DNA from 4 places in the Colwellia sp. Arc7-D genome. Region 4 is predicted to be linked to each of the others. Evidence: predicted binding sites of a transcription regulator. Region 4 holds the regulator's gene; each other region holds the start of a gene.
What was found. The regulator FNR, encoded in region 4, switches genes on or off when oxygen is low (the NO sensors DNR and NnrR bind a similar motif). The targets are predictions, from matches to a motif close to TTGATCTAGATCAA.
Positions count from the first base shown of each region.

Region 1: hemN (oxygen-independent coproporphyrinogen III oxidase) is a predicted target of FNR. The motif match lies at 1,139-1,152, and genes of this name have one in related genera.
Region 2: DBO93_RS08135 (universal stress protein) is a predicted target of FNR. The motif match lies at 2,964-2,977, and genes of this name have one in related genera.
Region 3: napF (ferredoxin-type protein NapF) is a predicted target of FNR. The motif match lies at 3,658-3,671, and genes of this name have one in related genera.

Region 1 covers NZ_CP028924.1:4,007,149-4,014,602, reverse strand. Annotated here, with positions in the region: gene hemN (oxygen-independent coproporphyrinogen III oxidase) at 1-1,083, opposite strand, end outside; gene DBO93_RS17420 (DUF2489 domain-containing protein) at 1,316-1,816, opposite strand; gene yihI (Der GTPase-activating protein YihI) at 1,826-2,398, opposite strand; gene DBO93_RS17410 (VOC family protein) at 3,064-3,597, opposite strand; gene DBO93_RS17405 (PDZ domain-containing protein) at 3,751-5,565, opposite strand; gene purU (formyltetrahydrofolate deformylase) at 5,661-6,521, opposite strand; gene DBO93_RS17395 (VF530 family protein) at 6,610-6,852, opposite strand; gene DBO93_RS17390 (glutathione peroxidase) at 6,992-7,454, opposite strand, start outside.
Region 2 covers NZ_CP028924.1:1,853,035-1,860,488, reverse strand. Annotated here, with positions in the region: gene DBO93_RS08145 (magnesium transporter) at 1-735, shown strand, start outside; gene DBO93_RS08140 (CNNM domain-containing protein) at 761-1,828, shown strand; gene DBO93_RS08135 (universal stress protein) at 2,039-2,905, opposite strand; gene DBO93_RS08130 (hypothetical protein) at 3,054-3,428, opposite strand; gene DBO93_RS08125 (hypothetical protein) at 3,532-3,741, opposite strand; gene DBO93_RS08120 (hypothetical protein) at 3,855-4,238, opposite strand; gene DBO93_RS08115 (bifunctional alpha/beta hydrolase/OsmC family protein) at 4,415-5,680, opposite strand; gene DBO93_RS08110 (Xaa-Pro peptidase family protein) at 5,862-7,082, shown strand; gene DBO93_RS08105 (septation protein A) at 7,254-7,454, shown strand, end outside.
Region 3 covers NZ_CP028924.1:2,996,854-3,004,307, forward strand. Annotated here, with positions in the region: gene DBO93_RS13025 (nitrate reductase cytochrome c-type subunit) at 1-16, opposite strand, end outside; gene napA (nitrate reductase catalytic subunit NapA) at 73-2,562, opposite strand; gene DBO93_RS13035 (chaperone NapD) at 2,559-2,861, opposite strand; gene DBO93_RS13040 (TIGR02808 family protein) at 2,874-3,047, opposite strand; gene napF (ferredoxin-type protein NapF) at 3,040-3,543, opposite strand; gene prfC (peptide chain release factor 3) at 4,043-5,623, shown strand; gene argS (arginine--tRNA ligase) at 5,768-7,454, shown strand, end outside.
Region 4 covers NZ_CP028924.1:1,407,620-1,415,073, reverse strand. Annotated here, with positions in the region: gene DBO93_RS06160 (heavy metal translocating P-type ATPase) at 1-2,326, shown strand, start outside; gene ccoS (cbb3-type cytochrome oxidase assembly protein CcoS) at 2,323-2,571, shown strand; gene DBO93_RS06150 (sulfite exporter TauE/SafE family protein) at 2,561-3,223, shown strand; gene fnr (fumarate/nitrate reduction transcriptional regulator Fnr) at 3,268-3,987, shown strand; gene uspE (universal stress protein UspE) at 4,191-5,123, shown strand; gene DBO93_RS06135 (SGNH/GDSL hydrolase family protein) at 5,455-6,084, shown strand; gene ttcA (tRNA 2-thiocytidine(32) synthetase TtcA) at 6,171-7,103, shown strand; gene DBO93_RS06125 (glucosaminidase domain-containing protein) at 7,316-7,454, opposite strand, start outside.

The DNA.
Region 1 (7,454 bases), 1.7 Mb from region 4:
ATTTACCCCTTTTTCATGAGCATGTGCCTTTGTAGCAATCGCTTTATAATAGCCTTGTAGCTCTTTGGTGTTTTGGCTGAAACTATTACCAATGGCACTAATTGACGAAACACCTAAACCGAGTAAATCACAACCACCTTTGGTTGTGTAGCCTTGAAAATTTCGGTGCAAGTCTCCGGCATTTTGAGCGATAGCTAATTCATCTTCAGGTTTTGCAAAGTGATCCATACCAATGAATTCGTATCCAAAGTCACAGAGCATCTCTATGGCAAGTTTCATCAATGCAAATTTCTCCTCTATGCTCGGTAGCCATTCATCCTTGAGTTTACGCTGTGCGGCAAAGCGTGTTGGCATATGTGCGTAACTAAATAGCGAAATGCGGTCAACAGCCATTTCATTGGCTTTGCTTAGTGTACGAGTAAAGGTTGCTATATTTTGATGCGGTAAGCCGTAGATTAAATCAATATTAATGGATTTAAAGCCGACTTGTTTGGCATGAGCAATAAAGCTGGCAATAAACTCGGTCGACTGTACTCGGTTAATTGCTTGCTGAACTTTTTTATCAATGTCTTGCACGCCAATGCTTAAACGATTAAATCCTAGACTGTAAAGGTGCTCAGCTAGGTTCATTTCTATTTCACGCGGGTCTATTTCAATACTCATTTCTACTTGCTCTGCAAAGGTAAAATTTTCTTTTAGCAGTGCTACTAGTTTTACCATTTGTTCGTGCCGCAAAAAGCTTGGAGTACCACCACCCCAATGTAACTGCTTGATGGTATAGTTTTTGAATAATACCGCTTTTTCGGTAATTTCTTGTGCGAGAAACTCTAGATAAGTGTCAGCTTTATCTCGGTGACGTGTGACGACCTTATTACAACCACAGTAATAGCAAAGGCTATGACAAAATGGGATATGCACATACAAGGACAACTCATTATTGGGTGACTCTTTTATCGCAGAGACTAAGTTGGTGTAACTAAATTGTTCATTAAATTCTAGTGCGGTTGGATATGAAGTATAGCGTGGGCCACTGGTGTTATATTTTTTTAATAGTGCCTGATCAAAAAACTGTGTTGCTCGCATAAGAATACCGATTTATTCATTTTTCGATATTATAGGTAAACTAGCAACTCAAACATTGATCGAGCTCAATACTATGGGCATCTTTGAAGTAAATTAGTTATTTATGGTTTAATTATCGTGAAAAATTTGTCGCGTATATTTAATTTTGGATACAGGGCTTTTTATGAGGTTTTTGTGGGGAAAGTATTGAGCCGCAGTATTCACTAACGGCATCAATAAAATTGTTAATGCTTTAAGTCGTGGATTCACTCAGCATACTATTTCGTTCATTAGCGTACTGGTGTAGTAACTCGATATCTTTACGAATATCGTCAGCCATTTCAGCTTCAAGCTTCATACGCTCAAAATCGAGTTTCATCCGTGATTTTTTATCCAGCTTTTTACGTGCTGATAAAATAGGCATGTGCTTTATAGCTTCATAAAACTTGAATACTGAAGGAAACTGAACATTTAAATTTTGGCTTAATTTTAATGAATCAAGCAGTACGCTTAATCGCCAGCAACCTTCTGCAATATCACATTGCTCTTCTTTCATTGCACGCACAATAATAATAACACTGGAGATTATTTTTTTATCATGCTGTTGCAATGCTAGCTGCTGAGCTATTTCTTTTTGCTCTTGTGCTTGCGTTTGAAGCTTCAATTGGCGCAATAGCTTGACGGCTATTGCTGCTAAAACACCAATAATTACAAAGGCTAATAAAGCTAGATATACCCAAGGATTTGATAGCATTTAAGTTACCTATTCAAATTTTGATAAATCACTATTATTAAACTTGTCCCATAGATCATCTTCTGAATCTGACTTCTGAGTTTGTTCAACAACTTCATCTTCATCATCTAGGCCTAATTCTTGACTGATTTTTTCGTGCTGTTCCATCAGCGTATTGAAATAGTTAACCTCTTCTGACGTTAAGGTTATTTCATTATCTTGTTTTTCAAGTATTTCAAGCAATCTAGGGTCTTGCTCAATACGGCTTAATTGATCAGCTAATGATTCACCTGTTTCAACCACACGGATAGCCGCGATAGGTGAATTATCTTGCACTTTTTTAGCTGGCTTAGTTTTTATCGGCGCATTAACTGGCTTACCTAAATCGATAGGTGTTTTATTACCAATGCGAGGATCTTTATTCTTTGCAGAGTTTTGATTTTGGTTAATTTTTGGTGTGGCTTCTTTTTGACGGTTACCCGCTTCGTTACCATTTGATTTTTTTGCTCTACGCGGCTTTGGCTCTACCAATTTCTTTTTGTCATCTTTTAGGATGCCAATAGAACCGGTGCCTGGCTTGCGTGATTTTTTCGTACGAGACATAGTAATAACTTAAAATAATGAACAATTGTGCTTATTTTACGACATTCCACAGTAAACCGCGATAGAAAGAAAAAAAGCGACGTTATTAACGTCGCTTTTTGAGAAAATGTGGCAATTGCCAACATATATAATCCCGATTCTTAAGTGGCTATCCTAGCCTTTTGTTACGGTCCCTGTTGGGTTTTTAATTTCCAATATTATTTTTATTATTATTTCCGTGCTTAATTTTATTTTTATCGGTCATCCTGACACTTTTTTGAGCTATCCCTAATGCCTTTTTAGGCGAAATATTCAGTGCTTATCCCAAGCTTTATTAAACCATCCGTATTTTAAATTTTCTTCTGCGTTAGTTAACGCTTATTGCTGTCCGTGCAATTATTATCCGTTTTGTTTAGTGCTATCTATGTAGCTGACCCATACTTTACGTGAGTTTCGTCAAGCATCAAGCGGTTTTTTTGTTTGTTTATTACGCAAAAAAACTAAAATTCAGCAAGTCTTTGTTTTTAAGTGTAATAAATTTGTTAATAAGTGTAATTTAATTTTTATTTATTCAATTTTAGTGGGCAATGTCTTACAAAAACGGGCAAATATTTGAATGATTTTTGCCAAACCTTAATTACGAAGCTCTTCGTTAATAAGGCTTGTAGCGTTATTTTTGTTAAATATTAGTCATCTAGTTGGTGTAACCAAGCTGCATGAGATGGCGCTTTTTTAGTTTTTGACCATTCTTCAACCATGAGTGGTGCAACCCTTTTAAGCTCGGCATATTGCTCAATTGTGCCTGTATTTGCCGCTAACTCTAGGCGATGACCATTTGGATCGAAGAAATAAATAGATCTAAACACACCATGATTTACTGGGCCTAATACATCTAAACCGTGTGACTGCAGATCATTTTTGGCTGACACTAACGCGTCTAAATCTTCAACTTCCAAAGCGATATGTTGAACCCATGTTGGCGTGTTTTCATCGCGGCCCATATCAGGAGAGTTTGGAATTTCAAAAAAGGCTAAAACATTGCCCATGCCTGCATCTAAAAATATATGCATATAGGGATCTGGCGCTTTGGTTGAAGGTACTTCATTTTCTGCAATGGCAACGGTGAGTTCCATATTTAAATGTTTTTGATACCACTCGACAGTCTCTTTTGCGTCTTTACAGCGATAAGCCACGTGGTGGAAGCGTTTTAAATTAATCATAAGGTTAGTACTTAAATTATAAATAGAGCGATTATCGAATAGGTAATTTTTACCATAACTCGATAATTCACCCTAATTTTCTGCTGAGTTTTACGACGTAAAGTTGTCAGTAATTACGTACGCTTTAGTTTACAAAGGTTTTATAAAGCGACCTTAACCATTGGGAATAATATCTTGCCAGTGCTTCACTAAAATATCGTCAACGACCTTGAATGCTATACCTGCTAACGGTGAGTCGATAACGGTTATTGTTGAGCTTAACAGTTGGTCATCCCTAAAAAAGTGGCATGTTAGCTCGCTGTTTTCAGGTTGATGTTCAACGATAGCTTGTATCGATTGCTCTGTAACTTTTACTTCGTCAAGCGCAATGAGTACATCGTTAACGGCTAACCCTGCCTTGGCCGCAGGTGATTTTTCTAATACTTGTGTGATCATTAACCCAAAAGGCTGCGCTTTGTAATTTGCACCTATATAAGCGTGAAAATTTGTCTCAGAGGTTGTTTCTAAACTGTTTAACTTTTTGAATTTATGCTGTTGCAATTCAATACCATAATTAGCCAGTTCAACCGTTAAATCTATGCGTTTATTACTGTATAAGTGTTGTTTAAATATTGACGAAATATCTTCACCGCAAAGCATGCTGGCAATATTAATGAAGTCTTCTTCACTGGTGCCGATATTGGTGCGACCAAAATGTATCCATAACTCTCGCATTAAAGTGTCTAAACTATACTGGCCATTTGATTTACTGCGAATAGTTAAATCTAGCCATAACGCAATAATTGCGCCCTTAGCGTAGTAGCTAACAATATTATTAACCGCATCAGGGCCTTGTTGATAAAACTTGGTCCAAGCGTCAAAGCTTGAAGCGGTTATGCTTTGCTTTAACTCACCTACACCGCGATTAACTCGTGTAGAATTTTTCGCTATTATTGCCAAATACTCATCGAAGTTAATGATGCCTGTGCGGAAAAGTGAAAAGTCATCGTAATAAGAGGTAATTCCTTCGAAAGCCCATAACTGCTTGGTGTAGCTTTCTTGTTTTAAATTGTAAGGAACAAATTCTTTTGGCTTTATACGACAAACATTCCAGGCGTGAAAATATTCATGTGAACATAAACTTAAGAAGGTTCTATAATCTTCAGAACGCTGTGATGACGACTGTTGCGGGTTGGGTAAATCGAAACGACCTGCTTGTAAAATAGTAGAGTTTTTGTGTTCTAAACCACCGAAGCCGTTGGCGAGTAAATGGGTAATAAACCAATACTCTTTAAATGGAGCTTCACCAAATAAGCTGATGTGATGTTGACATAACTTGCTAACATCTTCCGCTAGTTGTTGGGTATCACCATAATGCTTGCTGGTAAATACTAAGTGATGAACAACACCTTCTACGGTAAATTCGGTGCTATCAAACTCACCTATGGCTACTGGGCAATCAATTAAGTGTTGGTAATTATCAGCAGTATATTGGCCAAATTGATATTTTTCTGTGCCATTTGCTCGGGTTAATCCTGTTGCTACACGCCACTGGCTATGTTCGGATAAAGTTGATGGCAAAATACTAAGCTGACAGGGTTGCTCACTTAATTCCTCTACTTGTAAAAATGTTGAGCTGCCATTGAAAAAGCCACGTTGACTGTCTAAATAGGCGGTACGTACTGAGAGGTCAAAAGCGAACACTTGATAACGAACCTGAACCTGTTCATCACTTGCCTCTATTAACCAAGTTTGTTTATCAGTTTTGGTTAATTCAATCACTTCATCTTTGCTGTTAACTGCGCATATTTCGGTAATATTTTTTGCAAAATCTCGGATCATATAGCTGCCGGGCAACCAAGCGGGTAACGTTAACGTATAGCTTTGGCTCGGAGTACTTTTAAAAGATAGCAATACCTCAAATAAATGACTATTTGGGTTAAGGGGGAAATTTGATATTGGATCATATTGGCGCACAAATGTTGACAAGATATTTGTGCTCCAATGTAGCAGAGTTATTTGAATATAACAGCTTGGAAATGCGCCTTAGCGGCAGACTGTTTTATATTTGTACTCATTTAAAGCTAATTCAAAATGACGGTTTTATCTTTATTAATACAAATGCGTTGCTCGGCATGCATTTTCACCGCGTGGCATAGCGCTGTGGCTTCAAGGTCATGGCCTAAATGTACCATTTGCTCAATAGTAAAAGCATGATTAATCGGTTTTACTTCTTGAACAATAATCGGTCCTTCGTCAAGGTCAGCAGTAACATAATGTGCTGTAGCACCAATGATCTTAACACCGCGTTTATGAGCTTGATGATAAGGCTTTGCGCCTTTAAAACTTGGTAAAAAAGAGTGATGAATATTAATAGCTTGGCCACGTAAACTGTTACAAAGCTCGTCTGATAATATTTGCATGTAGCGGGCAAGTATTAGCAAGTCGCCGTTATATTGTTGATAAATATCTAATAAGGCTTGTTCTTGCTGTGCCTTATTTTCTTTATTAACCGGTAAGTGATGAAACGGCACATTGTGCCATTGTGCTAGTGCCTGACAATCTTGGTGGTTTGATGTGATTGCAACAATATTAACCGGTAATACACCCGCTTTCCATTTTGTTAGCAATGAGACTAAGCAATGGTCATCTTTTGAAACTGCAATGACCACATTAGGAAAATTGGCCTTTTCTCGCAATTGATAATTCATGTTCAAAGGCTTGGCTAGCAGTTCAATCGCTTGGCTGAACTCTTCAAAACTTACTGTTAGCTCACGATCATCAAATGCAATACGTGAAAAAAATGTATCGGTATAAGGATCACTGTATTGGCTAGTTTCAGTAATAAATGCGCCATGCTGGAATAAACTTTGGCTGACTTTTGCAAGCACACCTGAAGTATCTGGGCATTGCCAAGTTAAAATGTAGTGATGAGTGTTTGTCATATTGATGAATTTCTATGGTTATATGTGAGCAGTTTCACACTTTACGGCCAAATTGATAAATACTTTTGCGCTATATGTTAAGACTAATTTAAGCGGATGGGTTTTCATCGCTGAGTTTACTTTTATGTTGAATATAAAGTGCTTCAACTTTTTCTCTTGCCCAAGGGGTTTTTCTGAGAAATTTTAAGCTTGAGTTAATACTAGGATCATCGGTAAAACAACGGATTTTTATTTCTTTGCCAAGGTAAGTAAAACCAAAGTGTTCAACGAGTTGTGTGACGATAATTTTTAACGTTAGCCCATGTAGAGGGTTGTAAGGTTGATGATCCATATTGTTTGGCCTTAGCTATTTTGTGCACTATTCTACCATGGCGTGAGTTAATAGTTAAAAGGCAAAAAACAAAAAACGACGCAATGCGCCGTTTTTATTATATTTAGACTAAACAATGTTTAACCTAGTTAATAATGAATTAACTAAAGTGAGCTGCTAATGCTTCGCTGCCACCAATGTTTTTTCCATCGATAAATACTTGTGGAACAGTGTCAGCGTTAGTAATTGCTTTAAACATAGTTAAGTTAACATCTTTGCCAACTTCTAATTCTTCAAATGTTAAACCTTTTTCAGTTAACAATGCCTTTGCTTTTTTACAGTATGGACAAGTTGGCTTGCTAAATACTGTGATGGCAGACGTTTGACATGCTGAAGGATTGATGTGCTTTAACATAGTGTCAGCGTCTGATACTTCAAACGGGTCGCCTGGTAAATCAGGTTCGATAAACATTTTTTCAATAATGCCATTTTTAACTAGCATTGCATAACGCCAGCTGCGTTTACCAAAACCAATGTCAGCTTTGTCTACAAGCATGCCCATAGCATCAGTAAATTGACCGTTGCCGTCAGGAATAAAGCTAATGTTGTCGGCATCTTGGTGC
Region 2 (7,454 bases), 450 kb from region 4:
CCTGAAACCATTAAACTCAATGGTAATGAAGAATTAACTTCGGCGGCAGAAGCTGTAATTTTATCGGGTAAAATGTCATTGCCTGTTGTTGATGAAAACGACCACTTCCTTGGCCGTTTTACCGTTGAGACGGCTTATCAAGTCAAACAAGAAACACAAACAGAGCAAATTAACAGTGCTGCCGGTTTATCTACCGACGAAGATTTATTTTCAAGTGTTAGAACCAGTGCCAAAAACCGTGGCATTTGGCTTGGTATTAATTTAATTACTGCATTTTTAGCCTCTTGGTTTATTGGCTTTTTTGAAGCTACCTTGCAACAAGTGGTGGCTTTAGCTGTTTTAATGCCTGTTGTAGCATCAATGGGTGGGGTTTCAGGTAGCCAAACGTTAACCGTTATTGTTCGAGGTATGGCATTAGGTCAGATAACAGAACAAAACAGAAAAGTACTATTACGTAAGGAATTAAAAGTTGGTGGGCTAAACGGTATCATTTGGTCGCTTGTTATTGGCGTAATTACCTACTTTTGGTTTGACAATGCACAACTGAGTTTCGTTATTGCCTTAGCAATCTTATTAAATTTACTGACGGCATCGGCATCCGGGGTTATGATCCCTGCCATTTTGAATAAATTGAATATTGACCCTGCCTTATCTGGCGCGGTTATTTTAACCACAGTAACCGACATTGTTGGTTTCGTTGTATTTTTAGGATTAGGTAGCTTACTGCTACTTTAAGAAAAGTAAAAAGAGGATTTAAGTAATGCCTGTAGAAACTATCACCTGGATTGCTATTGTGTTTTGTATTTCACAATCTGCTATTTTTTCAGGATTAAATTTAGCTTTTTTTTCACTGAGTAGACTGCAGTTAGAAGTAGAAGCGAATAAAGGCAATAAAGCCGCCAAAATTGTATTAACGTTAAGAAACGATTCTAACTTTTTACTTGCTACTATTTTATGGGGCAACGTAGGAATTAATGTTTTATTAACCATGTTGTCAGATTCAGTTTTAGCCGGTGTTGGCGCGTTTTTATTCTCAACAATAGCCATTACCATCGTGGGTGAAATAACACCACAAGCTTACTTTTCTCGTAACGCTTTAAAAATGGGTAGCATGCTAGCTCCGATTATTCGTTTCTACCAATTTGTTCTTTACCCCGTGGCGCGACCAAGTGCACTCATTCTAGATGCATGGTTAGGTAAAGAAGGTATTACCTACTTAGGGGAGAGTGAACTCGGTAATATTATTAAAGAGCATATACGTGCCGAAGAAGCTGATTTAAACCATGTTGAGGGTATCGGCGCGTTAAACTTTTTTGCCTTAGATGAAATTAAGGTCACTGAAGAAGGTGAAGTGTTAGACCCAAGCTCTATTATAGCGTTACCAACAAAGCTTGATTTGCCTATTTTGCCTGACACATACTCTGGTGCTAATGATCCTTTTTTAACTATGCTCAATGAGTCGGGTCACAGCTGGGTGGTTATAACAAACCTTGAAGGTACACCATTATTAGTTATTGATGCTGATGGTTTCTTACGAAGCGCACTGTTTCAGTCAGAGAACTTTGACCCTTACAGTTATTGTCATCGCCCGGTTGTTATCTCAGATGAAACTACGTCATTAAACGAAGCTATTTTACAAATGAAAGTGAACACCTCAATTGATAAAAACTTCGACGGTGTTATTGAACACGATGTGTTATTAGTGTGGGGCGAAACTAGACGCATTATTACTGGTGCAGATATATTTGGCCGTTTACTTAAAGGCATGTTGCCATTAGTGCAGCATAACGAAAAAGTAGCAGAGCTGATAAACGCTGAAAAAAAATAATTAAGCAGTAACTTATTTTACAATATTAAACTTCGGCTACTGACGCCGAAGTTTTTATTTTTCACCTTTCAAGTTAAACCTTTCAAGTTAAGCCTTTAAAATTACACCTTTTAAATGATAACGTCTAAATAACAATGCCTAAATAACAACACCTACAAAGCTTTAAATTCTGTCAGCAAGCATTGAGTCACTTTTACGTTATAGCCTTAATTACTCTGGCTTTAAAGCAAGTACATCTGATTTCAACAAGCTCAAGATTTTCTCTGCTGTATTCCCTAGTACTTTAGCTTGCAAACCTTTACGCCCAACCGTACCTATGACAACTAAGCCTGCTTTTTGCTGCGCGGCAATGCTGGGAATAACCTTTTCTGGTTCGCCTGCTTTAACATAAAAGTTAGCGACAGGTATGTCGTATTCAACAGCCAACGTTTCTATTTGGGTTTTTAAGGTTTTAGCTGCCTTAAGCTCCAACTCGTCTTTGAAGTGAATACCTAAGTCACGTAATACTTTTGAAAATACTACGGTGTAGCATACAAATAATTCCGCTTCATTGGTTTGAGAAAATACTTTAGCGGCTTTCAATATTTGATGGTTTAACGCTTGTTTACTTTTGCGTTTGGTTTCTAGATCTATTGCGGCTAATACATTAGGTGATTTGCGCCATTTATTATCACTGACAATAAAAACAGGTGCTGGGCATTCGCGTAATAATTGCCAATCAGTTGACGTGTACAAAAAAGTCTCACTTCGGTGTGCCGTTTTTACCACCATGGTTGGGCTATGCTCTTCTGCGTAATTATTTATCCAATTATAAATACGTTTTTCCCAAACAACGTCAAAACTGTAGTTAACTCCTTCAGGGATTATTGTCTTGAGTGATGTTTTTGCATCTTGTTTAACTGCATCTATTATTGTTTGTTGTATCTTTTGTGGATCATCATCAATAAGTCGTAAACTTTGATAACAAAAATAAACAATATGTAAAGAATTATGGGTGCTTTTAGCAAGTTCACAAGCGCGCTGAATAGCCACTTGCTTACTTTCCGATAAATCTGCAATCACTAATATACTGTTCATAATACCCTCTCAGCTGATGTGTATTACTTAAAAATAACACACAAGATTCAGCGTTTCTTTGATATAGAACAAAGCTTAGTAAGATAAGTAATGAAATGAAAATAGCTTAAAAAGGTTAATCGAGAACTAAAGCTAAACCCTCGTAACTTTAGGTGTTGGTGTTGGTGTTATTGTTCAAGTGCATTTGACGAATAATTAAGGCTGTGCAAGCGACAGGTAATAATGAAATCAATGCAAACATAAAGTTTCCGCTAACAAAGATTAAAACACTTGATAATAGAAAGGCTAAAGCGACGAAAACTGCTCCCACTTTCGCAACCTTGTTATAAGAAAAAAATAGCCCCATTGAAAGCAAAGCTGCAGCGAAAATTTGAATGACACCATAGAGGGTAATAGCAAAGTCATTAAACATGAAATGTTGTAAAAACTGAACTTCATCAGGGCTATGGATAACTTTTGCTATGCCAGCAAATAGGCTTAATAAAGAGATGATGACAATCAATAAATTTATAACAGATTTCATCTACACTCCATGAATCAAGACTTGATTCGCCATAAGTATTAATCCTAGCATGTTATATTTTCTTTGTTGTGCGTATAAGGTTTAAATTACCGTTAATAAACGTCTACACAATAGAGTTAAGCTTTTCTTTATGTTTCTTATTTGCGTATAGGTATATCAATAAAGCAATAACGATGTTGAAGCTACAGCGCAATATTTCAGCTAATTGAAAGTTTAAAGTCACTAAGTTATAAATTAAATCAACCGTTGAACCCAAGCCAAGTATAATGGCTAAAATCATAAATATTTTTTCTAAAGACATTGAATTAGACATAAAGCGCTCTTCAAATATATTATTTTCAAGTGAAATTTGTAAAAGGTTTAATCTTAAAAACCTCAGTAAACACAACAACCAAAAGCGCTAATAAAATTAACTTTCTCATATACTTAAGCACTATCCATGATTTTTTTAATCAATGAATCTAATTTCGATAAGTTAGCATCCAGATAAACGGGTATAGTAATATCAGCATTTTCTTTGATTGATTTTTCAAGCACCCCTTGCCAAGTTGGTAAAGCTGCAATGCCTATAACGACACAGTTTTCTTTACTTATCTGCTGAAAAAAATTAATTATTTCGTTAACCGCTTCAGGTGTTAAACCAGCAGATTCATCGGCGTGAGCTAGCAAGGCCCAAGGAGAGTTTTGAGGAGCAATTAATAAAACTTTATCGTTTAATTGCTTAACACCTTCTTGATTAAAGCTTCCTGATGGATATATATGTACTACATTTCCAGTCAGATTAATTTTGTAATCTCCATGCGATTCCATTATAGCTCCTGGATTTCATCAAAAAGTAACAGCTTAGTCAGCGTATTTTTTTATTTTCATAAAAAGGTAATGCGACTAATGTAAATAACTTTGAAAAGAAAGTACATAAACATTACTAACATCAGAAAGTTATTTGTAGCGTTACTGACTATGCTATCACCTTAAAAACCATCAGATTAATTGACCAACTTACTGATGACTTTTACGTTATTGTGCAAGGTTTTATGGACTGGGCATTTATCTGCTATTTCTAAAAATCGTGCTTGTTGCTTAGCCTCTAACTCACCAATAAAACTAATTTCACGCACTATGGCTTCAATACCTTGGCTTTGCTCTTCACACTCTTGGCAATCAAGTAAATAATTTCGACTATGCTTTAGTTCAACTTTTATATGTTTTATAGCAAGATTTTTGCGTGTGGCATACATACGAAGTGTCATAGCAGTACAGGCGCCTAAACCGGCAAGTAAATGCTCATAAGGATCAGGACCCATATTATTGCCACCAACACTTTCTGGCTCATCTGCAAGCCAATAGTGGCTAGCTGTGCTTACATGCTGAGTAAATTTATGATTTTTTTCTTCAACAATCACATGACCTTTAGTAATTTCAGTTTTCCCATATTCAGCACTTGTTTTAGAAGCGTTCATTGAAGACATAACGTTGCTAACGTCTTTATTAACACTTTTATCATGTGTTATATATCGCCCTGCCCACGCCGAAATTACATCGGCAGCATACTCGGCATCACGCTTATTCGTTAATAAATGATCCGCGTCATCTAAACTAACAAAGCTTTTAGGATGTAAGGCCGCTTGATATATTTTTTCCGCTTCACTGATATTGACGGTACTGTCAATGGGTGAATGCATGACTAAAAGTGCTTTCCTTAAATTACCAATGCGACTGGTATCGTAGCGTTTAATGTCATCTAAAAACTGTTTTTCGATAGTAAACACACGTCCAGCCAAGTTCACTTCTGCTTTACCGTACTTTTCAATATCATCGACTTGTAAGGCAAAGTTATGAGCGACATGTTCGGCATCAGATGGAGCCCCAATAGTGACTATGGCCATAGCTTCTTCAACCTGTTGAGCAACATTAAGCACTGCTGCACCACCCAAGCTATGACCAATAAGCAATCTCGGCGCTTGATATGTTGTACGAAGAAAATCCGCAGCGGCAAGTAAGTCTTTTATATTTGAGGAAAAGTTACTATTTGCAAAGTCACCATCGCTATTTCCTAAACCGGTAAAGTCGAACCTTAACACGGCAATTCCTTTTCTAACTAGCGCTCGGCTTATACGTGATGCCGCCGCAATGTCTTTACCACAAGTAAAGCAATGGGCAAATAGTGCATAAAATTTAACATCAGATTCTGGGGTTTCTAGCAAACCACTAAGTTTGTGTTCTCCACTGATAAACTCGACTTTTTGACGCATAGGGGATCCTTTGTTATTTGATAGTTTTATTTTATATCTAGATTACTAAGATTGACCGCTAAAGCTTAAATTTAATTTCTCCCATTAACATTTACCCATAGTATTTAACTTAAATATTACGATACATAACTTCATATTATGTATAAAATATAGCGGTATTTTTTATTGTTAAGGAACAAGTATGACTATAGGTGTTGGCGGCTCTACCGCAAAAATCGAGCTTGAAAAATTAGCTAATATGACAAATCAGGTAAAAGCGATTTCTGAGGCTGAATTTAAACAACGTATTAAAAAAGCACAAACGATCATGGCTGAAAATAATATAGCAGCTACCTATATTGATGCAGGAACAAATTTATACTACTTCACAGGTACACGCTGGTATGCCAGTGAACGTATGGTGGGTGCTATTATTCCTCAGGAAGGAGAAATAAAATATATTACTCCTTATTTTGAAGTTAACACGCTGAGTCAGTACATGACGATAAAAGGTGAAATTAAAGGTTGGCAAGAGCATGAAAGCCCTTATCAGTTAGTATCACAAACGTTAAGTGAAATTGGCATAACAACAGGTCAATTAGCCATTGATGAGTCTGCCGCATTTTTTATTGCAGACGGTATTAAAAAAGCAGCCCCAGCTTTAACACTTATCGACGCTAAATGTGTAACGGCAGGTTGTAGAGCAGAAAAGTCTGATACTGAAATAGCCTTGTTACAACAGGCAAAAAACATGACTATTGAAGTTCACAAAGCGGTAGCTCGTATATTGCATGTAGGTATAACAGTGCAAGAAGTGACTGATTTTATTGATCAAGCTCACCGTAAAGTGGGGGCACCTGCTGGTTCATACTTTTGTATTGTACTTTTCGGTGAAGATTCTTCATACCCTCACGGTGTTAAATCGCCCAAAGCACTCGAAGAAAATGACATTGTACTCATTGATACCGGTTGTCAGGTTGAAGGGTATAACTCAGATATTACCCGTACCTATGTTTTTGGCGAGCCAAACCAACGCCAACGAGATATGTGGTTGATTGAAAAATTAGCACAAGAAGCTGCATTCGACGCAGCCAAAATAGGTGTTGCTTGTGGTGATGTTGATGTTGCAGCAAGAGCTTACTTAGCAAGCCAAAACTTAGGACCTGATTACCAAACACCTGGATGCCCTCATAGAACAGGTCATGGTGTAGGTCTGGATATTCATGAATGGCCATATTTAGTTCGCAGCGATAGAACGCCACTGACTAAAGGTATGTGTTTTTCTAATGAACCCATGCTGGTAATACCTAATGAATTTGGTATTCGTTTAGAAGACCATTTTTATATGACAGAAACTGGCGCAAAGTGGTTCACGGAGCCTTCCTACTCAATCGACGACCCTTTTGGTTATAAGCAAGCTTAAGCTATATTAAGCTGGGCGATATAACGTAAATAACTTGACTCAAAGTTCAGGGCCAAACCTGCGTTTATTCCTGACTTTTAAAAATTATTACATTTTAGCTAACTAAATAGAGTGGCGTATGTCTTGAGCTTTGAGTAGAATCGATACATTGTTATTTTTGATACTGAATTTATGCACGCATTTTTAGAATATATTCCACTGGTTATTTTTTTCGTATTTTATAAATTCGCCGATATCTATTGGGCTACTGGCGCACTAATCGTCGCTTCCGCCATTCAAATAGCTTATTTTTTAATTAAAAAGCAACCCATTCCAAAAAGAAATTTGATTTTCTTCGGTCTAATTGCCGTTTTTGGAGGCTTAACTATATAT
Region 3 (7,454 bases), 1.6 Mb from region 4:
AAGTTAATAATTTCATTTCTCTCTCCCCACACACATCGATAATAAATTTATCGATGTGCTAACTTTTCCACATTAAACTTTAGTCACTTTAACCGCACATTTTTTATAATCAGTTTGCTTTGACAGCGGGTCGGTTGCATCTAAGGTGACTTTATTGACTAATTGTTTAGCGTCAAACCACGGCATAAACACCAAACCTTTTGGAGGTCGGTTTCGGCCTCTGGTTTCAATTCGAGATTCAACTTCACCTCGACGAGACGCCATCAACACTTTATCGCCGCGGCGCAAACTACGCTCTCTGGCATCATCTGGGTGCATAAAAATCACCGCATCAGGAAAAGCTTTATGTAGCTCTGGCACTCGTGATGTCATGGACCCTGAATGCCAATGTTCCAGCACACGCCCAGTGCTCAACCATAAGTCATATTCTTCATCGGGCGATTCTGCAGGTGGCTCGTAAGGCAATGCAAAAATTACCGCTTTATTATCTTTGTGACCATAAAACTGCACTTCACTGCCTTTTTCTACGTAAGGATCATGGCCTTCTCTAAAACGCCATTGTGTTTCTTTACCGTTAACCACTGGCCACCGTAAACCACGTTCTTCGTGATATCGGTCAAACGGCGCTAAATCGTGACCATGACCACGCCCAAATTCAGCATATTCTTCAAATAAACCTTTTTGAATATAAAAACCAAAAGCATCACCTTCAAAGTTTGTATCGCCTTTTGATTCACTCATCGGGAATTTATCCACTTTTCCATTAGCGTATAACACGTCGTATAGCGTTTTACCGCGAAGTTCAGGTTGTTTTGCAATCAAGGCTTCTGGCCACACTTCTTCTACTTTAAAACGTTTAGAAAACTCCACTAACTGCCAGAGATCTGATCGCGCATCGCCTGGCGCATTCACCTGTTGATGCCAAAATTGTGTTCTACGTTCGGCATTACCGTACGCGCCCTCTTTTTCTACCCACATCGCCGTCGGTAAAATAAGATCAGCAGCTTGTGCCGTAACGGTGGGATAAGGGTCTGACACGACAATAAAGTTTTCTGGATTACGATAACCAGGAATTGCCTCTTCATTAATGTTCGGCGCCGCTTGCATATTGTTATTACACATCACCCAATAAGCATTGAGTTCAGCGTCTTTTAACATCCGATTTTGCAATACCGCATGATAACCAGGTTTAGATGGAATAGTCCCTTCTGGCAACTGCCAAATTTTCTCAGCTATCGCTCTGTGTTTAGGGTTTGCAACTTGTAAATCAGCCGGTAAACGATGAGAGAATGTTCCAACTTCACGTGCAGTGCCACAAGCTGAGGGCTGTCCGGTTAATGAGAACGGGCTATTACCAGGTTCAGAAATTTTACCGGTTAACAAATGCACGTTGTACATTAAATTATTAGCCCAAACTCCACGGGTATGTTGATTGAATCCCATGGTCCAAAATGAGGTAACTTTCACTTTTGGATCAGCGTACAACTTCGCCATTTCAATTAAATTAGCCTCTGGCACGCCAGAAAGTTTTGATACTGATTCCACCGTATAAGTGCTGACAAACTTAGCGTAAGCTTCAAATGTCATCGGTTTTGATTCACCACTGCCGGCATTTTTTGCCGCTTTTTCTAAAGGATGCGTTGGGCGTAAACCATAGCCGATATCAGTTACCCCTTCACGCACATTGACGTGCTTTTTCATGAAGTCTTTATTAACGGCATTATTTTGAATAATGTAGTTAGCAATAAAGTTTAAAATAGCCAAATCTGTTTGTGGAGTGAAAATCATGCCATTATCGGCAAGTTCAAAACTACGGTGTTTATAGGTTGATAACACATTAACTTTAACGTGCGACGCACTTAAACGACGATCGGTGAGTCTTGACCATAAAATGGGGTGCATTTCCGCCATATTTGAGCCCCACAACACAAAGGCATCAGCATGTTCCAAATCGTCGTAACATCCCATAGGCTCATCGATACCAAAGGTACGCATAAAACCACCAACAGCTGAGGCCATACAATGTCGAGCATTTGGGTCTATATTATTAGTTAAGAAGCCCGCTTTCATCAACTTAGAAGCAGCATAACCCTCCCAAACTGTCCATTGCCCTGAGCCAAACATACCGACCGAGGTTGGGCCCTTTTTCTTAATCGCGGCTTTAAATTTATCAGCCATAACATCAAAGGCTTTGTCCCAGCTTACCGGTGTAAAGTCGCCTTCTTTATCGTATTCACCGTCGGTCATTCTTAATAATGGCTGAGTTAATCGGTCTTTACCGTACATAATTTTCGATAAAAAATAGCCCTTTATACAGTTTAAGCCTTTATTAACTTCTGCTTCTGGATCGCCCTGTGTTGCCACTACTTTGCCATGTTGAGTACCGACTAAAACGCTGCAACCTGTGCCACAAAAACGACAAGGTGCTTTGTCCCACTTAATCGTACTTTTTGACGATTGTGTGATCAAATTAGTCGCTGACAAAGGAACCGAAACCCCAGCGGCAACAGCGGTGGCTGCAATCGCATTAGCTTTAATAAAGTCACGTCGAGTCAAGGTCATAATGCTTTCCCCTGGTGCTGTGGTAATCCGGCATCGTTATGATGAAATATTAGTGATGAAGATATAACCCCAGATACATTGCTCATATCTGTAATGGTATCTATGATGCGTTTTGCTGGATTTTTTTCTCCCTCAAGGCCCTCTACAGTGAAAACTAAACTGCCATTTTCTCCTTTTGCATGTATCTCAGCACCGGGAAATGCTTGTAAATCATCAGCAACTTTAGCCGCGTTGTCTGGGTAAGCCATAAACATAACTCCGGCAATATTTACTGGGCTTTCTTCTAAAAGGTTAATCATATTTTTGCCCTCTTATACTTTTTTGTTTACTTCAACTGAATGCTCAAGCACGGCTGCAGGCTTAGCGCCAAATATTTTTAAAATAATAACCGCGACTAAGGCTGTGGCGATAAAGCCAAAAATAAATATCAGTGGCATTGAGGTATAACCTAAAATATTCCATATCAACTGCTCTAAATCACTCATGTTCTGCTCCCAATAATGTTGTTGAAAGCTTGATTGCCGATTCCGGACAAATAGCGACACAAGCCCCACACCCTGTACAATCTAAAAGTGTAATTTCAGGTTGAGGTACGCTAGCATGCAGGTATTTAAATGAGATAGCATCAGACTCACAACTGTCTTGACAAACTTGGCAGTGCACCTGATTTTTAGCTAAACAACTTGCTTCAATTTCAATAGTTAACTGCCAAGGGACAGCGTCCAAAGGTTTGAATAATGGTTCTTTACAGGCCTTCACACATTGTTGACAAAAGGTACATTCGCCAGCAGAAAAATTTATTTCAGGAAAACCACCATCACCTTTAACAATAATATTTTCCTCACAAGCATCCATGCAATCGCCACATTGTGTGCAGCCTTGAGTAAATAACTTTTCGTCTACGGTCCAAGGTAATCTAATCGCTGGCGGTGTAGAAACATGCTTGGCTCGCATAAAGTTACGACGGCTTAAATCAACCATAAATCCCCTCCACTTGAAAAAGTAAAACAACTACATTTTTCCAAGTTAATTAACTGACATAGATCACATAAAAACATTATTAACTGACGATACTGCATTTAATCATTGCGTTACTTGATGTAAATCAAGTTTCTCTTGTACTTAATAGATAAAACCTTGAATAAGGTAAAAATGAATAACGCCAAGATGAAATTAGTGATTAGCCATGCGAAGTTATTTTCATTTTAGCTATGTGCATTTAAATAATTTTGAAGTGTTTTGTACATAATAACGACTTATCCACTCTAACTTTAAAATGTGTCATTAGCTGAAATATCCGAGGTTATTGTTTAAGTTAAGCACTTCCTGGTAGGAACATTTAACTATCGTGGTAAAAAATTGAAATTAAAATTAAAATACAAGATATTGTTACTGCCCTTCGCACTTGTTTTCGCTATAATGTTGCGCTTTAAAATTTTAGTTAAATTCTATTCATCCACTTTTAAAACAGGTAATTTGCATGTCTGTACAACAGCAGGAAGTCGACCTTCGACGCACCTTCGCTATTATTTCTCATCCTGATGCGGGTAAAACGACGATCACTGAAAAGGTTTTACTTTTTGGTCAAGCTTTACAAAAAGCCGGTACGGTAAAAGGTAAAAAGTCGGGACAACATGCGAAATCTGACTGGATGGAGATGGAAAAAGAACGTGGTATTTCAATAACCACTTCTGTAATGCAATTTCCCTATAAAAACTGTTTAGTTAATTTACTCGATACACCGGGTCATGAAGATTTCTCAGAAGATACCTACCGTACGCTAACCGCAGTTGACTCTTGTTTGATGGTTATCGACGTTGCTAAGGGTGTAGAAGCACGTACCATTAAATTAATGGAAGTTACTCGTCTGCGTGACACCCCTATAATTACCTTCATGAATAAAATGGACCGTGATGTTCGCGACCCAATGGAAGTCATGGATGAAGTTGAAGACGTACTAAAAATAAAATGTGCCCCTATTACTTGGCCAATTGGCATGGGTAAAGAGTTTAAGGGTGTATATAACATTTTAACCGATGAAATATTTTTATATCAAACAGGCCAAGGTCACACTATTCAAGAAAAGCGTGTTATTAAAGGTATCGATAACCCAGAATTAGATAAAGTTATTGGTAACTACGCTGATGATTTACGAGAAGAGCTAGAGCTTGTTGCTGGCGCGTCACATGAGTTTAATCTTGAAGAATTTTTAAAGGGTGAACTTACACCGGTGTTTTTTGGTACTGCATTAGGTAACTTTGGTGTTGACCATATGCTCGACGGCTTAACTCGCTGGGCACCAAAACCATTGCCGCGCGAAACCGACACTCGTATTGTTACTGCTGAAGAAGAAAAGTTCTCAGGTTTTGTTTTTAAAATTCAAGCCAATATGGATCCAAAACATCGTGACCGTATTGCTTTCATGCGTATTTGTTCAGGCAAATATGAAAAAGGCATGAAAATGAAACAAGTACGCATCGGCAAAGACGTAAGAATTGCTGACGCAGTAACCTTTATGGCTGGTGACCGCTCTAATGTTGAGCAAGCTTATGCTGGCGATATTATTGGTTTACATAACCATGGCAGTATTCAAATTGGTGATACCTTTACCGCCGGTGAAGATATGAAGTTTAGCGGTATTCCAAACTTTGCCCCTGAAATGTTCCGCCGAATTCGTTTGCGTGACCCGCTTAAAGCTAAGCAATTACAAAAAGGTCTTATCCAGTTGTCTGAAGAAGGCGCTGTGCAGGTATTTAGACCTTTCAACTCGAACGATATGATCGTTGGCGCGGTTGGTGTTCTACAATTTGAAGTCGTCGTTCAACGTTTAAAAACTGAATACAAGGTTGATGCTATTTATGAGCCAATTAGCGTAGCAACAGCGCGTTGGTGTACTTGTGATAATGAACGTACGTTAGAGCAATTTGAAAAGAAAGCTTATGACAACCTAGCATTGGATGGCGGTAATAACTTAACTTACATCGCCCCAACTATGGTGAACTTAAGCCTAGCGCAAGAACGTCATCCCGATATTGTGTTTCATAAAACACGCGAACATTAATCTCCTGCAGATTAATTTAAAGCAATTGATGACAAGTAAAAGTCAATCACGTAATTTATCCATAAGCCTAGTGAATAACATTAGGCTTATTCACTCAAGTTAATGCCATTCACTTGAGTCTTAATAGAATAAGAGTTAATTAAAATGAATATTAGTAACATCCTAAGTGAAAGAGTTAGTGCAGCAATGACAGTTGCAGGTTTACCTGAAGGCACAAATCCTGCGATAAGTTTATCTAACCGAGCAAATTTTGGTGATTACCAAGCCAATGGTGTTATGGGTGCAGCTAAAAAATTAAAAACCAATCCTCGTGAATTAGCAACCAAAGTGGTTGAAGCACTCGACTTAACGGGTATTGCTGAAAAAATTGAATTAGCAGGCCCAGGGTTTATTAATATTCATTTAGACAAAAACTGGTTAGCAACGCAGTTAAACACAGTATCGAACGATAAAAATTTAGGTGTAAACCAGTCAGAAAAACCGCAAAACGTTGTGGTTGATTATTCTGCTCCAAATCTCGCTAAAGAAATGCACGTAGGTCATTTACGTTCCACCATTATTGGTGACGCTGTAGTGCGTGCGCTTGAGTTTCGTGGTGAACATGTTATTCGTCAAAACCACATGGGTGATTGGGGCACGCAGTTTGGTATGCTACTCGCTCATTTAAGCGATAAATTAGCGTCAGATGAAGTTGCTGAAACTGCTCTTTCTGATTTAGAAAATTTCTATCGTGAAGCAAAAATTCGTTTTGATAACGAAGACGGCTTTGCTGATCGCGCCCGTGATTATGTCGTAAAACTGCAAAGTGGCGACGCACATTGCGCAACACTATGGCAGCAGTTTATTGATATCTCAATTAGCCACAGTGAAGACATTTATAAAAAACTTAATGTCACGTTAGCACGTAAAGACATTATGGGTGAAAGTGCTTACAACGATGATTTATCAAATGTTATCGATGAATTAATGGCACAAAAAATAGCCGTTGAAGATCAAGGCGCTAAAGTTGTTTTTATTAACGAAATGGCTAATAAAGACGGCGACCCTTCGGTATTTATTGTGCAAAAATCGGGTGGCGGTTACTTATATGCAACGACCGATTTATCAGCGTGTCGCTACCGTGTTGGTGAGTTAAAAGCAGACCGAATTATTATTTTTACTGACGCTCGCCAAGCGTTGCATTTTAAGCAAGTTGAAATCGTTGCCCGCAAAGCAGGTTTCTTACCCGAGCATGTAGGTTATGACCATTGTCCATTTGGCATGATGATGGGAGATGATGGCAAGCCTTTTAAAACCCGTACCGGTGGCACCATTAAACTCGCCGAATTACTCGATGAAGCCGTTATTAGAGCAAAAGTGGTTATCGCTGAAAAAAATCCAGATTATAGTGAAGACCATTTAACTGAAATTGCTGAAAAAGTGGGTATTGGCGCGGTTAAGTTTGCTGATCTATCAAAAAACCGTACCAGCGATTATATTTTCAACTGGAAAACCATGCTCAGTTTTGAAGGCGCTACAGCACCCTACTTACAATATGCTTATTCGCGTATTAAAAGTATTTTCACTAAGGCTGATTTCTCAGCAAACGATGACTTACCAGCCATTGTTATTATTGAGCCACAAGAAAAAGCGCTAGCACTTAAATTGTTGCAGTTAGAAAACGTTATAGATTCTGTCATTAGCGAATGTACACCAAACCTGTTGTGTAATTACTTGTATGAACTTGCGAGTCTTTATATGAGCTTTTACGAAGCTTGCCCAATATTGAAAGATGACATTGCTGATGACGTTAAACAATCAAGGCTAGCCCTAAGCTACATTATTGCAAATA
Region 4 (7,454 bases):
CGATCAACCTATGTGTTGCATAGGTTGCCAAGCTGTCGCACAAACGATTGTTGATAACAACCTAACCGATTTTTACCGCTTTCGTAGCGCACCAGCGCAAAAAGGTGAAGTATTAATACCTGAAAAACTTCAACGCAATGAAATACTTGACGATGTAAACTTACAAAATGAGTTTACTTATTATCATGATGGCTTCAAAGAAACCATTTTAACCATTGATGGCATAAGCTGCTCGGCTTGTGCATGGTTAATTGAAATGCAAGTGAGCAAGCTCGAAGGCGTTAATAAGATTAATGTGAACGCCACAACGCAACGAGCGACAGTGCAGTGGCAAGAAAGCCAAGTTAAATTAAGCGACATTCTCAGTTTAATCGATAAAATTGGTTATCATGGCTTGCCATTCAAGGCCAGTACCGCTGAAAAATTAAATAACAAACAAGCTAAAAACTTTATCAAACGCTTAGGTATCTCTGGCATTTTAATGATGCAAGTAATGATGATAGCTTTTGGTTTATATTTTGGTGCTTTTTCAGATATGACAGAACACAATGTCATGTATTTGCGTTGGGCAAGCTTTTTCTTAACTCTACCTATTGTCAGCTATGGCGCCTACCCTTTTTATAAAAGCGCATTTTTTGCTTTAAAAGCACGTCAACTCTCAATGGATGTGCCAGTATCTATTGCTATTTTATTGGCCTTTATGGCGAGTTGCTGGGCAACATTTACTCAGCAAGGCGAGGTGTATTTCGAATCTGTTTCTATGTTTACCTTTTTACTGCTTATTGGTAAATTTCTTGAATTTAGAGCCCGTAGTCGCGCCGCTGATGTTTCTGCAAATCTATTAAAATTAATGCCAATGACCGCAACGAAAGTTGAACACGGTATTGAACAATTTATTTCCGCGAATTACTTAAAAGCTGATGACATTATTTTAATAAAGCCAGGGGAAACTATCCCCGCAGATAGTGAAATAATTACCGGAACGAGCCAAATAAACGAAGCAATGTTGTCAGGTGAACAACTGCCCTTACAGAAAAAAGCATTAGACGCTATATTTGCAGGTACCATTAATGGCGATGGAAACCTAACCGCAAAAGTTAAACATAACAACCAAGAGTCTTTTTTAAGCCAATTAATTCGCTTGAGTGAAAATGCTCAAAGCCATAAGCCAAAGTTGGCGAAATTGTCAGATAAAATTGCCCAATACTTTGTTGCACTTATCTTAATGGTTTCAATTGCCACGGCAATATATTGGCTACAACACGCCCCTGAAGAAGCCTTTTGGATTACTTTATCTGTTCTCGTTGTAACTTGCCCTTGCGCATTGGCGTTAGCAACACCAACGGCGCTTACCTGTGCAACAACGAATCTAAATCGTGAAGGTATCATGATTAAATCAGCTCATGTGCTTGAAACCATGCCTGAAGTCGATGCGATATCTTTTGATAAAACAGGCACATTAACTACAGGTGAGTTCACGATTGTTGAAGTAAAAACTTATGGTGATTACTCAACTGATAGTACGTCAGAAGGTAAACAACAGGTGCTTGCTATTGCCGCGGCGCTAGAGGCACACTCAGCTCATCTGTTAGCAAAAGCCTTTAGACCATTTCGTGATTTTAACCAAACAACTACCCAAGTTGTTGTGGCTCCCGGCGCGGGTATCTCAGGTGAAGTAAATCACCAGCACTATCGTATCGGCAAAAGTTCGTGGTTATTAAACGATGACAAACAGGCATGTTTTAGTGCTCAGTGCGTACTAATGCAAGATGAAACATTAATCGCTGAATTTTATTTGCATGATGGCTTACGTGATGACGCGAAGCCTTTAATTGATTTTCTACATCAACAAAGTATTGAAACGAGCATGTTATCCGGCGATCACCTCCAAGGCTGCAATAAATTACAATCAATATTGCAACTAAGTAATGTGCAAGCAAACTTGTCAGCGCAAGATAAAGTTAACGCCATAAAGCATCAACAAGCTTCGAATACTGTTGCTATGGTAGGCGATGGGGTAAACGACAGCCCAGTATTAGGCGCCGCTCATTTATCGATTGCCATGGGCAGTGGTACTGATATTGCTAAAAATGGCGCAGATGTCATATTATTAAACAATAAGCTTAAAGGCGTACAAACATTGCGAGAGGTTGCCATTCGAACAACGCGCGTTATAAAGCAAAATTACCTTTGGGCTTTTGGATACAATGCCGTTGTATTGCCATTAGCCGTAACAGGGCATATAGCGCCTTACATGGCAGTAATTGGCATGTCGGCCAGCTCAATATTAGTCGTAACAAATTCATTAAGGCTGCTAAAAAAATGAGCATAATCTACGTATTAATTCCCATTGCTGTATTACTCACCTCTATTGGCATATATCTGTTTTTTTGGGCAGTAAAAACTGAGCAATTTGATGATTTAGAAAAACAGGGTATGAGCATTTTATTTGATGATGAAAATGACAATATCAGTCGCAATAAAAACAACAATAGTAAATTAAAAGACAGTGAATTAAGCGAAAGCGACGAGCAACCAAAACAAGCAGCAAAATCATCTCATGACGCTTGATTTTTTTTCCGCATTTGTAATTGGTTTACTAGGCTCTGGCCATTGTATTGTAATGTGTGGCGGTATTAGCACCATGTTAACCACGACCATATCTGACCATGCTCGCCATAAAAAAATGGCGATTATATTTGCCTATAATTTTGGCCGAATCGCGTCTTACAGCTTAATTGGCGCCTTGGTAGCATTCACCAGTTCAATGGCGGCTAAAAACATTGGTTTTCCTGTTATTATTTTAAAAACGATTGCAGGTGTGTTTCTAATTCTACTAGGTTTGTATCTAGGACAATGGTTAATGTGGTTAAGCCGCATAGAGTATTTAGGTAAAAACATTTGGCGCTACATCTCACCTTATACTAAAAAATTCATGCCCATTAAAAACATACAGAGTGCATTGGCGTTAGGAGCACTTTGGGGCTGGTTACCCTGTGGCTTAGTTTATTCTACGTTAACGTGGTCATTAGCAAGCGCCGATGTTTTAAATGGCGCTTTGATCATGTTTTTCTTTGGTCTTGGTACTTTACCTGCGCTGCTGTCAGTATCACTCGGCACTTTCAGTGTGAAGTCTTTATTAACTCAGCCCGTTTTTAGAAAACTAGCCGCCATTTTGGTGATTTCATACGGCATTTACTCTATACTAATAGCATATAGCTAACGCATCTAATATGGTGTTCAGCATGGAAGTTTTTATAGGCTGTTATGAATAATAAATCGTGTACCGATCAGCAACATATTCACTGTCAAAACTGTAGCATTAGTGAGTTATGCTTGCCATTTTCGCTTAATAATCAAGAGCTAGAGACTCTAGATAACATTATTGATCGTAAGCTCCCTATTCAAAAAGGAGAGCAGATTTTTAATGATGGTCAGCCTATGCAGGCGCTTTACGCGATTCGTTCAGGCACATTCAAAACCTATACCATCAACAAACAAGGCGAAGAACAAATTACCGGTTTTCATTTAGCAGGTGATTTACTTGGCTTTGATGCCATTGCTAATGCAGAGCACCCAAGTTTTGCTAAAGCATTGGAAACCTCAATGGTTTGTGAAATTCCTTATAATACACTCGATCATTTATCTAACAGCATGCCTAAGTTAAAAAAACAGATTTTGCGCATGATGAGCACTGAAATTCGTGAAGACCATGAAATGCTAATGTTGCTTAATCGTAAAAATGCAGAGCAACGCCTAGCCACGTTTTTTAGTACCTTAAGCAGTCGATATAATGCCCGTGGTTTATCAGCCTCTGAATTTCGCTTATCTATGACGCGCAGCGATATTGGTAACTATATTGGTTTAACGGTTGAAACAATAAGCCGACTCCTTAATCGCTTTGATAAAAATGGTTTAATTGCTGTTAATGGCAAACTGATTACCATTGTAAATATTGAAAAATTAAATGAGTGTGCTGGACTTTAAGATAAATTTTATCAGCCCTTTTTCATACTTTCTTATTCAACAGTTTAACGCTATGATTAATATAAAATAGCTTATATAAAAGATAATAATTTGATTTAAAACAACTATTATTATTACAAAATAAGTTATTGTTATTATATAAAGTAAATAAATTAACTGTTTAGTTTGGCCTAATACCCACAGGCAAAGATAAGGAATTAGCTATGGAAAAGTATCAAAAAATACTCGCTATTGTTGACCCCACAACAGAAGATCAAAAAGCGGTAAAACGAGCATTAGAATTAGCGCGAAAAACTGGCGCAAGTATTACCGCATTTTTGACCATATATGACTTTTCTTATGAGATGACCACTATGCTTTCAGGCGACGAGCGTGAAGCAATGTGTAAATCTGTTATAAATGATCGTACTCAATGGTTGCAGTCTTTACTTGCTGAACTCGATGTAACTGATATCACCATTGATTGTAAAGTTATCTGGCATAATCGTCCTTTCGAGCAAATAATTGCACAAGTTATTGATCATGATTACGACATAGTCATTAAAGGCACACATCAACACGACAAATTTAAATCAGTAATATTTACCCCTACTGATTGGCACATTTTACGCAAATGTCCCTGCCCTGTTTTGCTAGTGAAAGAGCATTTATGGCCAGAAAATGGCAATATTGTTGCTGCATTGAATATTGGCAGCGAAGAAGAAGAGCATAAAGCGCTTAATGATAAAATTACGGCAGAAGCAAAACAGCTAGCTAAAGTTATGAAAGCAAACCTACATTTGGTTAATTCTTTCCCTGGTACGCCGGTAAATATTGCGATAGAAATTCCAGAGTTTGATGCCAATGATTACAACCTCGCCATGTTAAAACATCATGAAGAAGCGATGTTAGAACATGCAACTGCGTTTAATATTACTAAAGAATACACTCATATTAAAGAAGGCTTACCTGAAGATATTATACAAAGTGTCGCCGAAGCCTTAGACGCAGAACTGGTTATTTTAGGCACCATTGGACGTACAGGTTTATCTGCAGCGCTAATTGGCAATACAGCAGAACATGTAATTGATAGACTAAACTGTGATGTACTTGCGTTAAAGCCTGAGGGTTACGTTTCACCCTTGGACGTTAAATAAAATCTTTATTACGTAAAATACAGCTAAAAGAGCGTCACTGATTGATAGAAATATTATTAAGGTGACGCTTTAATAAAACGCTAAAACTTCTCCCTAGCTTAACTACAATAAATTACAGGTAATTACTCAAGCTAATTTCCAACGATCTTCTCTTCACAATTGTTATAAGTTTGTCTTCAAATATTTATTACGCTATACATATCATTTATAGATCATCATCAGGACTTTATCATTGAAGATAAAACAACCGCTTAGACTTATACCTTATTACATTAGCACGGTGATACTCCTGCCCTTATTACTTTTACAAGCGATATGGGTGCGTTTTAGCATGATAAAACTCCCAGAAGCATTAGGTGAACGCTCAGGCTCTACAGGTAATGGCAGTCCAATTAGTTTATTGATAATTGGTGATTCGGCTACAGCAGGTGTTGGTACACACGAACAAAAAAATGCATTGTCAGGCCAGTTATCAAACAACCTTGCTATTAACAATCAAGTAAACTGGCAATTAGTAGCGAGTACGGGCCTAACTTCAACACAGTTAATCAATGAAATTGAAAAGTTAGAAACACAAACGTTTGACTTTATTTTGGTATCTATTGGTGTAAATGATGTAACAGGCCTCACAAAAGAAAGTCTCTGGGTTAGTAATATAGAGGCTATTGTAAGCTTATGTAGCACCAAATTTGGTACTCCAAAAGTGTTGTTGACAGCACTTCCTCCGATGCATTTATTTACCGGCATTATGCAACCATTAAGATGGTGGCTAGGAGTACGCGCAAAAAGACTAAATACCTTAATGATGCAAACCACAGCAAATTATAGCCAATGTTGCGTCCTAACAATTGACATACCTTTTACGTCTGAATATTTAGCTCAAGATGGCTTTCACCCGTCAGCACTTGCTTATGGTGTTTGGGCAGAACAAGCCGCGACGGCATTAAAACTATCAACTTAAAATAGATAAATAAATTCACTAAGTTCAACTTTGTTCATGTAGTTACTTCGGCTATACTACGCGGCAATATTTACTAGGAATTTATTATGAGCGCAGTTTTAAAATCGGCCTTATCTCCAAGCCAAAACACACAATTAGAAAAGCTTGAAAAACGCTTACGACGTCATGTTGGCCAAGCGATTGCCCAATACAATATGATTGAAGACGGCGATAAAATTATGGTGTGTGTTTCTGGTGGCAAAGATAGTTATGCCATGCTCGAAATATTAATGCGCTTAAAAGAATCTGCTCCTATTCACTTTGACTTAATTGCCGTTAACCTTGATCAAAAACAACCCGGTTTTCCAGAGCATATTTTACCAAATTACCTTGAGTCGATAGGTGTCGCTTACCAAATTGTTGAAGAAGACACTTACGCCATTGTTAAAGAAAAAATTCCTGAAGGCAAAACTACATGTAGCTTATGCTCTCGTTTACGCCGAGCATTGTTGTATAAAGCGGCTAAAGCATTAGGAGCAACTAAAGTTGCACTTGGTCATCATCGCGACGACATGGTCGAAACATTGATGCTCAATATGTTTTACGGTGGCAAGCTCAAATCAATGCCCGCAAAACTTGTTTCTGACAATGGCGAGCACGTGGTTATTCGCCCATTAGCATTTTGTAAAGAGCAAGAACTTATTCAGTATGCTGCCCTAAAGCAATTCCCTATTATTCCTTGTAACTTATGTGGTTCACAACCTAACTTACAGCGTCAGAACATTAAGGCAATGCTACAAGATTGGGATAAAAATCACCCAGGGCGTATTGAGTCTATGTTTACGGCGATTAAAAATGTAGTGCCTTCACATTTATGTGACAGCGAACTTTTTGACTTTAAAGGTATTAACGCAAACTCTGGAATTATTGATGGTGGTGATACCGCTTTTGATCAAGAGACATTTGTACAAGCTGCGCCTGAAAGTAACGCTGTTAACATTCATCAAGCCGATTTATTGAAAGTAACAGAGATAAAATAATATTATTGAAATTTTTCAATGAGTAAACTCTATTTAACGTTAGCTTATAAAGTGTAACGTTTTACTGGGCTTATTATTGGCTAGCGGTTCAATGTTGGCGAATTTTTCAGGTTTAGGTTTAGGTTTAGGTTTAGGTTTAGGTTTAGAGTAGATTATTTTGCAGTTTTGCCGTTCAGCCTAGTGTTGACTTAGAACGGCAGAGCCACTAAAGATTATTTATTTGCAAGATCAAAGTATGGTCGATTATGTCTGATCATCTCAGTGAGTTCTAAGACATAATCTGCACCACGTTCAGAGTAAGCGGTTAAGCCTGTCGCTAATATTTCTGGTGCCAAAGGTTGGTTTTGATCC